2 regions of the Paenibacillus sp. JNUCC32 genome follow, and region 2 is predicted to be linked to the other one. Evidence: predicted binding sites of a transcription regulator. Region 2 holds the regulator's gene; the other holds the start of a gene.
What was found. The regulator LexA, encoded in region 2, represses DNA repair genes until DNA is damaged. The targets are predictions, from matches to a motif close to CGAACATATGTTCG.
Positions count from the first base shown of each region.

Region 1 (7,436 bases), 680 kb from region 2:
TACCGTCGTGCCGATGTTCGTGCCGAGAATAACGCCCAAGGTACCGGACAGGCTTAACAATCCGGCATTGGCAAAGCCTATCGCCAGCACGGTTACGGCGGTGCTGCTCTGCAGCAGGGCCGTGACCGCCGTGCTGGCAACCATGCCTTTCAGGGGCGTGGATGTCGCTTTGTGGAGCCACTTATGCAAGAGCGGTCCGGCCCAGCGCTGGAGGGCGACCTCCATGACCTTCATGCCGAACAGGAACAGGACAAGACCATAACAGACGGGAAACCAGAGCGTGGATAGCATGATGTTCTCCTTTTTGTAAAATAAGGTGGGAGCGCAGTTTCCAGCAAAGCCGAAAGTCATCGGTCATCGCAAGAAAACGATCTCTTCACGCGGTCGGGTAACTGTGAAAGCACGTCGGTCGACGTTTTTCTTAATTACGTATATGACCCTTGGCGGACATGCATGCCTATTGCAATAAACCAGGGGATAACTTTAAGGAGTGAAATACAGTGCCATCGGTTATTTTGGAGCGCAGTCGAAAAAAGAGACTGGAGCAGGGGCACCCTTGGGTGTATAAAAGCGAGATTGCTTCTGTCGAGGGCGAGCCCGAGCCGGGCGATATCGTATCGGTGTTCAATCACCAAGGCCGTTTTCTTGCCTCCGGGTATTACAATCCGCAATCACAAATCACCGTGCGCACCGTTTCGTATGAACCGGTCGAGGCGATGGACAAGGCTTTTTTCGCAGCCAGATTCCAGGAATGCCTGAAACACCGGGAGCGGTTTATCGGAGACGAGAATGCTTACCGGCTGGTATACGGCGAGGCTGATTTCCTGCCGGGGCTGATCGTGGACCGTTTTGCCGACGTGCTGGTCGTGCAGCTACTGACGCTGGGCATGGACCGATGCCGTGCGGACATCGTGGACGCGCTTGTCGAAGTGGTACAGCCGAAAGGAATTTACGAGCGCAGCGACGTTTCCATCCGGGAACTGGAAGGGCTGGAACAGCGCAAGGGAACTCTTTACGGGGAGTGTCCCCGCCACGTCGTCGTGACGGAGAACGGCTTGAAGATCAAAGTGGATATCGAAGAGGGCCAGAAGACCGGATATTTCTTTGATCAGCGGGAGAACCGGGCATCCATCAAACCGTTAATGACCGGTTGGGGAAGCCGGAGCGGGATTACGCTACAGGCCGTGGAGCGGGAAGGTGAGACGAAGCCCCTGCCGGTGAACAAAAGCGGAAAAGAAGTTACGTTCCCGTATTGGGACGGCGCAACGGTGTTGGAATGCTTTTCGCATACGGGCAGCTTCACGCTGCATGCATGCAAGTACGGCGCCAAGAAAGTCACCTGCCTCGACATATCGGAGCATGCCATCGAAAGTGCCAAAGAGAACGTGGAATTGAACGGATTCCAGGATCGCGTGGAATTTGTGGTGGATGACGCCTTCCAATATTTGCGCAGCCAGGTAAAGGGTTTGGAAGAGCGCGAGCTGCGCGCCCAAGGGGATCAGAAAGTGGATACCTCGAAACCGTTGACCGCGGGCGGGGGGCGATCCTGGGACGTGGTCATTCTGGACCCGCCGGCGTTTGCCAAAACCAGGTCGGCCGTCAAGGGGGCTTGCCGCGGGTACAAGGACATCAACCTCCACGGCATGAAGCTGGTCAACGAGGGCGGATATCTGGTTACGGCAAGCTGCTCGTACCATATGCGGCCGGATTTGTTCCTGGAGACGATCCAGGATGCGGCGAAGGATGCCGGCAAAATTCTGAGATTGGTGGAATGGCGTGCGGCCGGCAAGGACCATCCGCAAATTCTTGGGGTCGACGAGGGACATTATTTGAAATTCGCCGTCTTTGAAGTGCGCAGCAAATCAAAACTGTAGACACCCCAGTTTGGCGGTTCATGTAAAGGATCTTGCTATGGTGGATAACCACGATGGCAGGGTCCTTTTTCATATGTCCGAAATCGTTGGGAATGGGAATGAAATCCAAACGTATGTTCCACCAATCAGGACTTATGTTATACTAGTAATCAGCATCTTTTTTGATAGAGTCGAACCATCACGCAAGATTTGACATACATTTTTGATCTTGAACTACTAGATTCAAAGGGCATGATTTCACCGGATCAGCAGCTGGTTTTGAAGGTGAATGAGTCTCTTTCGGCAAGATGTAAAGGAGGCATAGCATGGGCGTTCAATTTGTTATCGGCAGGTCGGGCAGCGGCAAGAGCACGTCGATCCGCCAAGAGATGATCGAACGGTTGGAGCATAATCCCAAGGGGGATCCGATGATCCTGATCGTTCCGGAGCAAGGGTCCTATGAAGCGGAGCACGCGCTCGTCAATGCGGGAGGCATTCGCGGCATGATGCGCGCGCAGGTGCTAAGCTTCCGCCGTCTGGCTTACCGCGTCATGCAGGAAACCGGCGGAGCCGCTAAAGTGGCGATCAGCGAGGAAGGCAAGCGGATGCTGCTGTATAAAATTCTGCGGAGGCGCAAGGAAGAGCTCCACATGTTCGGCGCCTCGGGAGAGCAGCATGGCTTTGTCGGCAAGCTGAGCGAGCTGTACACGGAAATGAAGCGCTATTGCATTGACGCCTCATGCGTGGAGGAGCAGCTGGGACAGATGGTATCGGGCTCCGGGAATTCACCGATGCTGCGGCGGAAGCTGGAGGACATCGTAACGGTCTTTCGCGATTTCGAGCTTGAAATTTCACGGTTTTACATGGATGAGGAAGACACGCTGGCCTCATTGGCCGATGGTGTGGCCGAATCGGAATATATCAAGCGTGCCGACATCTGGATCGACGGCTTCCACGGCTTTACGCCGCAGGAGTACCGGGTGCTGCGGGAGATCATCGCAAACGCCAAGCGAGTGACGATCGCGCTGACGCTGGACAAGCCTTACAGGAACGGGACGGTTCCGCATGAGCTGGATCTCTTTCATCCTACTGCGGTGACGTACATAAAGCTCAAAGGGATTATCGATGAGATCGGGCTGGAGGCGGAGCACCGCATTCTTCATCCCGATGTTCTGCCGCGGTTTCAGGAATCTCCCATGCTTGCCCATCTTGAGCGCGGTTATGATCGGAAGAGACGCTGGGCGGAACCGGATGATGGCCCGGACACAGCGAGCAGTCCAAACCGCGGGAGGAAAGGTCTGCTTTTACACGCTGCCAGCCATCGCCGGGCCGAAATCGAAGGAGCTCTGCGCGAAATGCTGCGGCTGGCACAGGAGGAAGGGGCAAGATACCGCGAAATGGCTGTTTTTGTCCGGAATATGGGGGACTATGAGCATCTGATGGGTCCTTTGTTCAGGGAATACGGCGTTCCTTATTTTCTCGATCAGAAGCGGAGCGAGCTTCACCATCCGCTGGTCGAGTTCATTCGCTCTGCGCTTGATGTCATCGGTCGCCGGTGGCGTTATGAGGACGTATTCCGCTGCGTGAAGACGGATCTGCTGCTGCCGCTGGACGGTTCGCTTACCCGTGAGGACATGGACCGTCTGGAGAACCATGCGCTGGCCTCCGGAATCCAGGGCACGCGCTGGACGGACGGCCGTCCCTGGAAGGGAGTTCCAAGCCTTTCTTTAGAAGAGGGGGAAAGCGAGATCCGCAATCAGGACGGCATGGCGGCGATCGAGTACGCCAGGAAGGTGATAACGGAACCGCTGCATGCGTTCGAGAAGCGGATGAAAAAGGCTGCGAGCGCGATGGATCAGAGCACCGCGGTCTATCGGCTGCTGGAGGAGTGCGCTGTGCCCGAGAAGCTGGAGCTGTTAAGCCGGGCCGCACTGGATGCCGGGCGTCCTGAGGAAGCCCGGGAACACCGCCAGGTATGGGGTGCCGTGCTCGGCTTGCTCGACCAAATCGTCGAGATGATGGGCGCGGAGAAGCTAAGCACCGAATTGTTTACCGGCGTGCTGGGTACGGGACTTACGGAAATGAAAATGGCTCTTGTGCCTCCGTCTCTGGACCAGGTGCTCATCGGCAGCATGGACCGGACGCGGACGGGCGGGGTGAAATATGCTTTCCTTCTCGGCATTAACGACGGCGTGCTCCCGGCCCAGTTCCAGGATGACGGCATCCTGACGGAGCCGGAACGGGTTCATCTTGAAGACCGCGGGCTGGAGCTTGCCCCGAGCATATCCCGAAGACTGCTGGATGAACGGTTTCTGATCTATAATGCGCTGACTTCGGCCAGCAAACAGCTGTGGGTCAGCTACCCTGCAGCGGATGATGAAGGCAAGCCGTTACTGCCATCCGAGGTGGTGCGGCATCTGAAGCTGATGTTCCAGCTGGAAGAGGAGCCTTTGTTTCCAAGGCCGCATGCCGGGCAATCGGCCCTTGAGCAGGAGGGTTATGCGGTCCGTCCAGACAAGACGCTTGCTTATTTAGCGGGCCGGCTTCGCGACTGGAGGAATGGGGAGGAGATCCCGGATTTGTGGTGGCATGTTTACAACTGGTATGCGGAGCAGCCGGGTTTGCGGCCCCGCCTTACGACCATGCTCTCCTCCTTGTCTTACCGGAATGAAGCCCGGCCTCTCAAGCTGGAAACCAGCAGACAGTTGTACGGAACGAAGCTGCGGACAAGCGTATCCCGGATGGAGCGCTTTGTTGCCTGCCCGTTCTCCCATTTTGCCTCCCATGGGTTGAAGCTGAGAGAGCGGCAGCTGTACAGGCTTCAGGCTCCCGACATCGGACAGCTGTTCCATGCTGCCTTGAGCAGCATGGCCGTCAAATTCCAATCGCAGCATCGAAGCTGGGGAGACCTGACCGCCGAGGAATGCCTGCGCGAAGCGGAAGCGACCGTGGATCGGCTCGCACCCATGCTGCAGGGTGAAATCCTGCTCAGCTCCAAGCGGTACGGCTATATTTCGCGAAAGCTTAAAAACATCGTGGGCAGAGCATCGGTCATATTGGGAGAGCAGGCGAGGCGCGGCAAATTCGAGCCGATCGGCTTTGAACTTGATTTCGGTCCCGGAAAGCCGCTGCCACCCCTGGCGTTTGAATTGCCGAACGGGACCAAGATGGAGATTGTCGGGCGCATAGACCGGGTCGACATGGCTCGAGGCGAGCATGGCATCATGCTTCGAGTCATCGATTATAAATCGAGCCAGAAGGATCTGCGGCTGCATGAGGTCTATTACGGCCTATCCCTGCAGATGCTGACCTATCTGGACGTGCTGCTGACGTTTGCGGAGGAATGGCTGGGCGAGCAGGCCCTGCCTGCGGGAACCTTGTACTTCCACGTGCATGATCCGGTATTGCAGTCCGCCAACGGCATGACGCCGGAGCAGGCGGCGGAGGAGCTGCTCAAGCGCTACAAAATGAAAGGCCTGCTCCTGGCAGACCGCGAAGCGGTGTCCCTCATGGATTCGTTCCTTGAAAAAGGGCACTCTGCCATCCTGCCCGTCGCCGTCAAAACGGACGGCAGCTTCTACAGCAGCGCGGCCGTGGCAACGCCTGACCAGTGGGAGACCTTGTTGTCCGCCGTGCGGGAGAACATGCTGAACATCGGCTCCCGCATCACAGGCGGCGATGTCGCGATTAAACCGTACCGTATACAGCAGGAGACCGCCTGCACGTTCTGTTCTTTCCGGCCCGTATGTCAGTTCGACGACGCGATTGAGGGCAGCGAATACCAGCTGCTGGGCAAACCGGGCAAAGATCAGGTGTGGGATATGCTTGGACATCCGAAGGGAGGAGAGAGCCGGTGAGAGAGATGATAGCAAAACCCGAGGGAAGCATGTGGAGCGACGACCAGTGGAAAGCCATTGCGCTGTCGGGCGACGATATGCTGGTTGCAGCTGCGGCAGGTTCAGGGAAAACCGCCGTGCTGGTTGAACGGATCATTCGCAAAATCCTGGACGATGCCGCAGGGTTCAGCGTAGATCGGCTGCTTGTGGCTACCTTTACGAAAGCCGCCGCTGCCGAAATGCGGGGACGGATCCGGGAAGCGCTGGACCGTGAGCTGGACCGGGATCCGGACAATGAGCATATCCGGCGTCAGCTCGCTTTGCTTGGCAGAGCGTCGATTACAACGCTGCACTCCTTCTGCATGGAAGTCATTCGGCGATATTATCAGTTAATACCGCTGGATCCGGGATTCCGCATCCTGAACGAACATGAGGCGGATTTAATGCGGCAGGATATGCTGGAGGAGCTGTTCGAAGAGAAATACGGAGAGGCGGAGGGGGACCGGGAAAGCCGGTTTCTGCGCTTGGCGGACTGGTTCAGCGGCGAGCGAACGGACGATGCGCTGTACCGTCTCGTGCAGCGTCTATACGATTTCTCCCGCAGCCATTCATGGCCGTCACACTGGCTTAGGGAGACAGCCGCCGGCTTTCAGGTGGCCGATACGGAAGCCCTTGGTAACACGCCATGGGTCCAGAGCATCTTGGCGGATGCACGCCTGGCTCTGAACGGAGCGGCAGGGCTGCTGCAGCAAGCCAAGGCCATTGCCATGCAGCCGGGAGGGCCAACACCGTATGCGGACAATCTCGATGAGGACTTGCGACTGGTGGCTTCCCTGCTGGAGGCCATCGATACTTCGCCGTGGGAATCGTTGTACGGCATTTTCCGCGAGGCGTCTTTCGGCAAGCTCAAATCCGTTCGTAAGGATGAGGTGCTGCCGGAGCTGCAGGAGCAGGTCAAGGAACTGCGCGACAACGTGAAGAAAATCGTAAATGAGCTGAAAAATGCATTGTTCGGCCGTCCGGCATCGGAGTTTTTGCGGGAGCTTCACACGGCAGCGCCGCTGATGATGGAGCTGGCCGAGACGGTGATCGCGTTTGGCGAGCGATACCGGGAGGCCAAGGCGGCCAAAGGCATGGTCGACTTTAACGACCTTGAGCATTACTGCCTCCATATACTTCGCCATCCCGATTCCGTGCCGGGACATATGATGCCTTCCGATGCGGCGATGGAATACCGCGAGCAGTTTGATGAAGTGCTGCTGGACGAATATCAAGATACGAACAGCGTGCAGGAAGACATCGTACGATTGATTTCCCGGGAGATGCCGGGCAACCGGTTTATGGTCGGCGACGTGAAGCAGAGTATTTATCGGTTCCGTCTGGCGGAACCGGGACTGTTTCTCGATAAGTACAAGACGTTTTCTTCCGAGACAGGCACGTCCCAAACGGGCATCCGTATTGATCTGGCCCGTAATTTCCGCAGCCGGATGGAAGTGGTGGACGCCGTCAATTTGCTGTTCCGGCAGATCATGAACGAATCGGTAGCCGAGATTGCCTATGATGAAAGGGCCGAGCTTGTATGCGGAGCTTCCTTTCCGGAACAGGAAACGAACGGAGGCGCGAATCCCTACATGCCCGAAATGCTGCTGATCGACCGTGCCGGAAAAGGTCCGGAGGAGCAGTCCGATGAATCGGCTTCCGAAGAGGACGGGATTCAGCTTGAGGCTGAGGCGCTCGAAATGGAAAC
Region 1 is NZ_CP062260.1:3,682,449-3,689,884, reverse strand. Features, by position in the region: gene JNUCC32_RS16630 (Na/Pi cotransporter family protein) at 1-291, opposite strand, end outside; gene JNUCC32_RS16625 (class I SAM-dependent rRNA methyltransferase) at 501-1,874, shown strand; gene addB (helicase-exonuclease AddAB subunit AddB) at 2,180-5,710, shown strand; gene addA (helicase-exonuclease AddAB subunit AddA) at 5,716-7,436, shown strand, end outside.
Region 1: addB (helicase-exonuclease AddAB subunit AddB) is a predicted target of LexA. The motif match lies at 1,981-1,994, and genes of this name have one in related genera.

Region 2 (7,436 bases):
AACATATTTAAGTGTCCATGTGGTACCTCACAACAATTACTCGTTGTCTATAAAGGATATGGATCAAACTGTAGTTAAACTTAGACCCCTCTATACTACTGGTTGGGATCATCTAATCAATATAGATGGTCTTATGACATATGCGAAGTGGCCAAATTATAATCATCCTCACTCTTATGTTCAGTTTTATAAATCAGGAGGTATTGAGTCAGTAGACAACGGACTCTTAAGATCGGTAGACTCGCGAAAAAAGATACCGGTATACAAATTGCAGAGAGACATAATAGATCGTGTGTTTTATTATTTAACCGCTCAAAAAGATGTCGGAGTTGAAGCGCCAGTATCTGTATTTATTTCATTGGTGAACATCAAAGGATATACACTTGCGATAAGTCCAGATTTTTTCAATCATAATTTTGCTGAAGTTTATAACAGGGATAATCTACACCTTCCTGAAGTAGTGATATCTGATATGGCAGTGAGTCAAGATGAGTTGTATCAAATGTTTAGATCTTCATTTGATACTTTATGGAACGCCTTTGGATTTGCACAGTCGAGGTATGAGAACTAATAAAGGACCCATGGGGTCCTTTATTAATTGCTAGTTTGTTTATTTTTGAAGTTTTAAGAGTAATGCCTTCTTGTTAAAGTTATGCCCCCAAAATGTCCCCCTGATTGCCCCCAAACTTAAAATAAAGGATACAAAGGTATGAAAAGCTTGAAATTTAAAGCCATGAAAAACGCGCTATATAATGAAGGGAAAATTTTATTTGAAAGCTTTGACCATAAACAGAACGCAAGTTCACCAATGGGAACGCGATCAGTACATTACGATGTATTAATAGAGGAATCCCCGCTGCCAAGTGGCAGCGGGGATTTTTTAATGCAAACATGATTTCAGCATTTAAAATTCATTAGTAAACAGCATGAATTGTGAGTCGGTATGGATCTAATATATTGAAGCCCATGTTCCCGTATACCATAACATAGTAATTAGGGATGGTACCGTCGCTTTTTAATCCCGGTACACTAACGCCGGCGACACCGTTTATTGCATAGGAGCGAGCAACTTCAGTATATCCATTTTGGCCAGGCACTTTCTCGTAGACTGCAAAGTTATAATTAAAGTAAGAGCCAGGCGAATATAGACTGATATTATAGGAACTTGCGTTATTAGTCGGCAAGTGCCAGAAATCAAGATCGCCCATGCTGCTAATATATCCATAGTTTGTACCGTTATCCCATTCATACAACACGGCAGTGTCAGCCGATTCATAATTATCGTTGGGCTCACTTTCATAATTCGTCAGTGCCTGAATAGTGGCTGTATCTGAATCAGGGTTCGGGCTTGGGGAATTTGCAAAGGCAGAATGAGCAGTAGCAAGAATTAATACCGTTGCGATAAATGTTGCTATGGATAATTTCTTCATTTAACTACCTCCCAAAAACAGTTTAGGTCGGCCAACCTCCTAAATAATACCATTAAATATTAGAGATTGTAAGTTAAATATGTTAAATAGTGTCTTTATATCTACATTTTAGCGCAAATGAAAGATCGGGTTGTTTATACTTTATAGAATAGAATCTTCCCTTACCTACGGGAGATTCTTTTTTATTTTGCGAAAAAAGGAACCTTTGCTCGCTTCCATGACTCTAATTAGATGAGGTGAATCGGTTGGAGCTCGAATACTTAAAGCAGATGACGGTCATGGACAGCCAGACGCTGGATAAAATCATGAATGAATATGGAAACGATGTGTGGAATTATGCGTATTTTTTGACCAAACAGCATGCCTTGGCAGACGATATTGCACAAGAAGCCTTTATTAAGGCCTATTACGGCATACATACCTTTCGCGGTCAGGCGACGCTGAAAACGTGGCTGCTAACGATCACGCGACATACGGCGTTTCGGTACAAACAGGCTTTTTTCTTTCGGAAAGTCATCCTTAAAGACAAGCTTACCGCCAGTTCGTCAAGCCGGTCAGCGGAAGCGGAATATTGGGACGAGCAGTATACGGATGAAATATGGGCAATGATTATGACTTTGCCGAGCAAGCTTAGGGAAGTATTGGTCCTGGACCTATACTATGAAATGCCGATGCATGAGATTGCGAAGCTGCTTCATATTGCGATAGGCACTGTAAAATCCAGATTGCATCGGGCCAGGAAAAAAGTACAAAAACTAATGAAGGAGAAGAACGATGAGTGAGGATAAACCAGACTGGTACAACCGTGCTAAAAAAGCTCCTTTTTCAAATGAAAAGTTCACGTCCGAAATGAAAAAAAACGTGCATAGGTCCGTGATTTTCACCGACAGCAAACCTAAACGTCGAAAGTACTTACAAGTTGGATTGGCTGGCGGGTTCATGCTTCTGATTATTTTAATTGCCTTTCAATTGCCTTTTGGCGGGGACGAACAACAGAGAGCAGGGACTATGCCCCCTACTAAGGAGGAGACAATCCGGGCACAAGGCGTAACGGATGAAGGACAGTTAAACGTTATTGCAGTTGGACAGGAAAAAATAACGACATTGGGTGCACCGAGCTGCTTCGGTATCGAAACAGATCGGTCGTTTACCGGAAACTACAGCGTGCAGTATAGCACTAACCAAGTTACAAATGAAGTCACTACGCTGGAGGGGCTTACATTTATTCAACCGACATCTGCTCCGGTTGATATGATTCGCCTGCCGTTTCAAGATGCCGATGTATTTATACTCGCACCGCAATATAGGGACTGTCATGGCATACAAATCTATGCGTTCGCCGTAGAGCATGAAACGGGTAATGCCGTGCAGCTTCGATTTCAGGATGAGTCCTTGGTATCCTACTTTTCGTATTATAGACCAGGTACGGCTCCCGAGGTGAAGGAGAATAAGCTTGTTCTGCAGTCTACGGAGGGACCGGGAGGCGAAGGTTCGCCGGACTATGTTTCTGAAAGAATGTATCAATTAGATCTTAAGCAAAATGCGTTGGTTCTAGTGTTGCGTAAGACCGGAACGTTCTAGTGCATGTCCTAAAAAAGAGGTTACCATCCAAATAAGGAAGGTAACCTCTTATTCATAATTCTATGGAATTAGTGTACGTCCCTGAAGAGACCGATCACTTTCCCGAGAATCGTAACATGGTTCAAGCGCAGCGGCTCATAGGTAGGATTCTCCGGCTGCAATCGTACATGGTCCTTCTCCTTATAGAAGGTCTTCACGGTTGCTTCATCTTCTTCTGTCATTGCTACGACAATGTCACCATTGTCCGCGGTTTGCTGCTGGCGAACGATGACGTAGTCACCGCTGTGAATACCGGCTTCAATCATACTGTCGCCGACTACGGACAACATGAACACCTTATCGTCGCCCACGTAATGCTGCGGGAGCGGGAAATAGTCTTCAATGTTCTCCATGGCCGTAATCGGCACACCTGCTGTGACTTTCCCGACGACAGGCACTCTGGCAATGGTGTGCGTAAACAGATTCGCGCTCTCGGATTCTTCTTGGCCAAGCAGCTCGATCGCTCTTGGTTTCGTAGGGTCACGGCGGATCAGGCCTTTCTTCTCCAAACGGTCCAGATGACCATGGACCGTAGAACTGGAAGCTAGTCCGACAGCCTCGCCGATTTCCCGGACAGAAGGCGGGTAACCCTTGCTACGAACTTCGTTGCGGATAAACTCTAAGATCGCCAGCTGGCGGCTGGATATTTTCGACATGCCGTATCAACCCCATTTAGTAACGTTTGGGAAAATTATAACATAGAACTACCGTTCGTACAAACATAAGTTCTAAAATAAAAATAGAACAAATGTTCTTTTGGGTATTGAATCAAACAAGTGTTCGTGTTAAGATGAATCCATAAGAGAACACTTGTTTGGGAGATGATGATTCCATGTTGAAATACAGTACATACCGCAGCATTTATGAGAACGTTCCGGTGGTAACAGAACAATCATCGAAGACTTGGGGCATTTACTTGAAATCGAAGATAGCTTCGATCCCTTTGAATAAACTGTTGTTCACCCTGCTAATTGTGGCCATCTTTTGGACAGGTGCATATTCCGTTTTTGCCGGTGGGACAGAGAAGCCGACTGGAGAGAAGCAGGTGATCGTTCAATATGGCGATAGCTTGTGGCGAATTGCTTCCCTTCACAAACCTGCGGATATGGATACACGCGTATATCTGGATAGCATACGAAGAATGAACGGATTGAAGGGTCCGGACATACAGGCTGGGGAAGTGCTGTCATTGCCGGTTTGGTGATTTGACGTTGCTTCTAACCAATTGGCATTCATACTCCATATAATCACCACATACTACTGGTTACTTCCTGTTTAATTACACATCATATTCTGCTTGTCAGATTGAATCATTTACGCGTAATAGTGCGTTTACAATAGATAACTATAGATTACCTCTCCATAGACGGTATTCGTTTATGCGCATCATATGTTCCTATTTGTTCTTAGAAGAGTTTGCAAGGGCTCAGTTGCCTTGACAAGCTCTTTTTCACATGTTTAAGTTATACATGATATCGAAATTGGAGGAGAAGTCATGGACATCGATACTTTGGTAGAACGCATCAATGTATTAGCAAGAAAGAAGAAGAATGAAGGGTTGACCGAGGAGGAGCTCAAAGAGCGGGCCGAGCTTCGGGAAATATACCTTAACAATATTCGCAGTAACTTTAGACAACAGCTGGAATCGATTGAATGGGTTGATGAAAACGAACAAAAAGGCGGCCCGCGATTAAAGCACTAGTCGATAACCGTTCAAGGATATATATTCAGAGGATCCGTGAACAGATCGAAGGATAGCATAATAATACTTGGGGTACCGGCCATTCGGATAATCGATTACGGTTACCCCAAGTTTATATGGTTTATAAACATTTTGATTATGAGTTCAGGGGGAACCAAATGTCACGTTCATGGGAAAGAAAAGTCAGCAAAAATATGTCGCAACTTAACAAACAGCGCAAAAAGCAGGGATTGACCTCGTATCAAGGGTCTGCGATTAATGATAAGCATGACGTGTTTAAGGGACGTAAGTATGTACTTCCGTTAGTGCTTGTTGCATTGGCCGGTTTGTATGCGCTTCTCGGAACGGCAACTTCACAGGCAGCCGGCGGAAGCAATGATGTATTGAATTGGGTTGGCGTCAGCTTGTATATCCTGTTGGCGCTCATGATATTTCTCCGCAAGCCTTATTTGAAGATTGAGCGGGCTTCCGTGTCGACCATGAAGTTCAACCGGGAACGCCGTCTGGCCGTATCGGATATCGAGAAGATCAAATTGGCTTCGGGTTCCGTCGTGATCCAAGGCAAGGGAAAAGCAGGCAACTGGGTGTTCTCACGAATGATGAATCTTTACGATACCAAAGCCATGGGCGAAAGATTGGAAGAGTTTGCAAAGACTCATCAAATTCCAGTGGAGCACAACTAACCCGATTGAGTAGATCACAATGTATATGAGGAGTGGGAGAGAAATGCCGATTGCTGCGGTTTTGTTTGATTTGGACGATACGTTGTTGTGGGATGAACGCAGTGTAGAAGAAGCGTTTGAAGTGACATGCCAAGCCGGAGCGGCGGAAACCGGCGTTGATGCCGGCGCGCTTTTGGCCGCGGTGCGTGAAGAAGCAAGAGCATTGTATGAATCCTATGATACTTTTGCTTTTACCAAAATGATCGGGATCAATCCGTTTGAAGGCTTGTGGGCTAATTTTACGGCTGGATCCCAGCCCGAATTCCGAAAGCTGCAAGAATTGGCTCCCGTATACCGCAAGGAATCCTGGCGTCGCGGACTTCATCGCCTTGGCGTTGATAATGAAGCGTTGGCTGAGACGTTGGCAACGCAATTTGCTGCGGAACGCAGAACAAGACCTTACGTATATGAAGAAACCTTTGAAGTGCTGAAGGAATTGCAGGGTAACGTGAAGCTGCTGCTTCTAACGAACGGAAGTCCGGATTTGCAGCAGGAGAAGCTTGATGGCGTTCCGGAACTGGTCCCTTATTTTGACCACATTATTATCTCGGGTGATTTCGGCAAAGGCAAGCCGGATGTTTCCATATTCAAGCATGCGCTTGATCTGTTAGGCGTCGAGGCGGATCAGGCCGTGATGGTGGGAGATAAGCTGACCACAGATATTAAAGGCGGCAATGCCGCAGGACTGCATACGGTTTGGATCAATCGGGTAGACCGGCCTCATGATCCGGCCATTCAGCCGAAGTTTGAGATCAAACATTTATCCGAGCTGCATGCTATTGTGGCGTCCTTATAAATGACGTGATCAAGAGTTCACGACTATTCTACAAGATCTATTAGCGAGATATATTAGCGTACATAGGAACAGTCCTGGCAGCAGCTGATGCGATTCGGGGCTGTTTTTTTGTTGGTTGCCATGTTTGAAAGGAAAGAGGCTGTTGGCAGTGACAAACGTCACACAATTGTAAGCTGCATGAGATAGAAGTTAAAGAATAATGCGATATAATGAATTAGGAAAATGACGCTGTTTGGAATGGACCATTACGTGAATAAATCATACATAGCATGAATTCGTAAAAGAGGTGGTTGGATGACCAGGAAAAAGATGGCCTTTATTGCAGCCATGGTGTTGATGGCGGTTGCGCTTGCCGCATGCAATGACAGCAAGGCGGCGCCCAGTGATGATGTGATGGCGGAGCCGATTATCGTAGAGCTCTCTCTGACGCCAGAGAGCATTAAGGCAGGCGAGAAAGTGTTGATCGAAGCGAAGGTAACACAAGCAGGCAGCCCGGTCGAAGATGCAAACGACGTGGAATTCGAAGTGACGCTGGAAGGCGGAGGCGTTCAGGCAAAGGTTCCGGTTAAGCATGATCAAGGCGGGGTCTACAAAATGGAGAAAACCTTCGAGGAAGCAGGAACCTATCGCATCGTTTCCCATGTCACGGCAAGAGGGCAGCACTCCATGCCGCTGAAGGAATTGACGGTAACCGAGTAATACACCATACACAGCCAATAAATAAGGCAGCGCATCCATCCGTTGGGCGGATCATGCGCTGCCTTATTCCATTTTCCTATTCAGTCAGCCGCTTTAGGCTTATTGGAATTGGGGATCTTCTACCGGAGTAGCTACCCAGCCGTTCTCTTCAATAAAGAGACGAACCGCAATGATCTGCTTGTTCTCCATCAGCGTGAAGAAATGAGGCGTATTTTCCGGTACGGAAATAACGTCGCCCGGCTCAAGCTCTACGTTAAAGTAACCGACATCGTCGGAGCCTTTAATAATGAAGATCCCTTTGCCGCCAACGATCGCTCGGATTTCGTCTTCCGAGTGGGTGTGAACTTCTTCGAATTTTTTAAGCAGGTCCTCTATATTGGGCGTGGACTCGGAAAGCGTGATGACATCCCAGATTTTGTAGCCGCGTCTTGCAGCCAGGTCGCGAATTTCTTCGTCAAAAGTGTCCA
Region 2 is NZ_CP062260.1:3,003,185-3,010,620, reverse strand. Features, by position in the region: gene JNUCC32_RS13315 (DUF4062 domain-containing protein) at 1-571, shown strand, start outside; gene JNUCC32_RS13310 (hypothetical protein) at 710-895, shown strand; gene JNUCC32_RS13305 (hypothetical protein) at 915-1,430, opposite strand; gene JNUCC32_RS13300 (RNA polymerase sigma factor) at 1,667-2,212, shown strand; gene JNUCC32_RS13295 (hypothetical protein) at 2,205-3,011, shown strand; gene lexA (transcriptional repressor LexA) at 3,080-3,706, opposite strand; gene JNUCC32_RS13285 (LysM peptidoglycan-binding domain-containing protein) at 3,883-4,254, shown strand; gene JNUCC32_RS13280 (DUF896 domain-containing protein) at 4,546-4,752, shown strand; gene JNUCC32_RS13275 (hypothetical protein) at 4,911-5,435, shown strand; gene JNUCC32_RS13270 (HAD family hydrolase) at 5,479-6,270, shown strand; gene JNUCC32_RS13265 (FixH family protein) at 6,565-6,969, shown strand; gene JNUCC32_RS13260 (cupin domain-containing protein) at 7,069-7,436, opposite strand, start outside.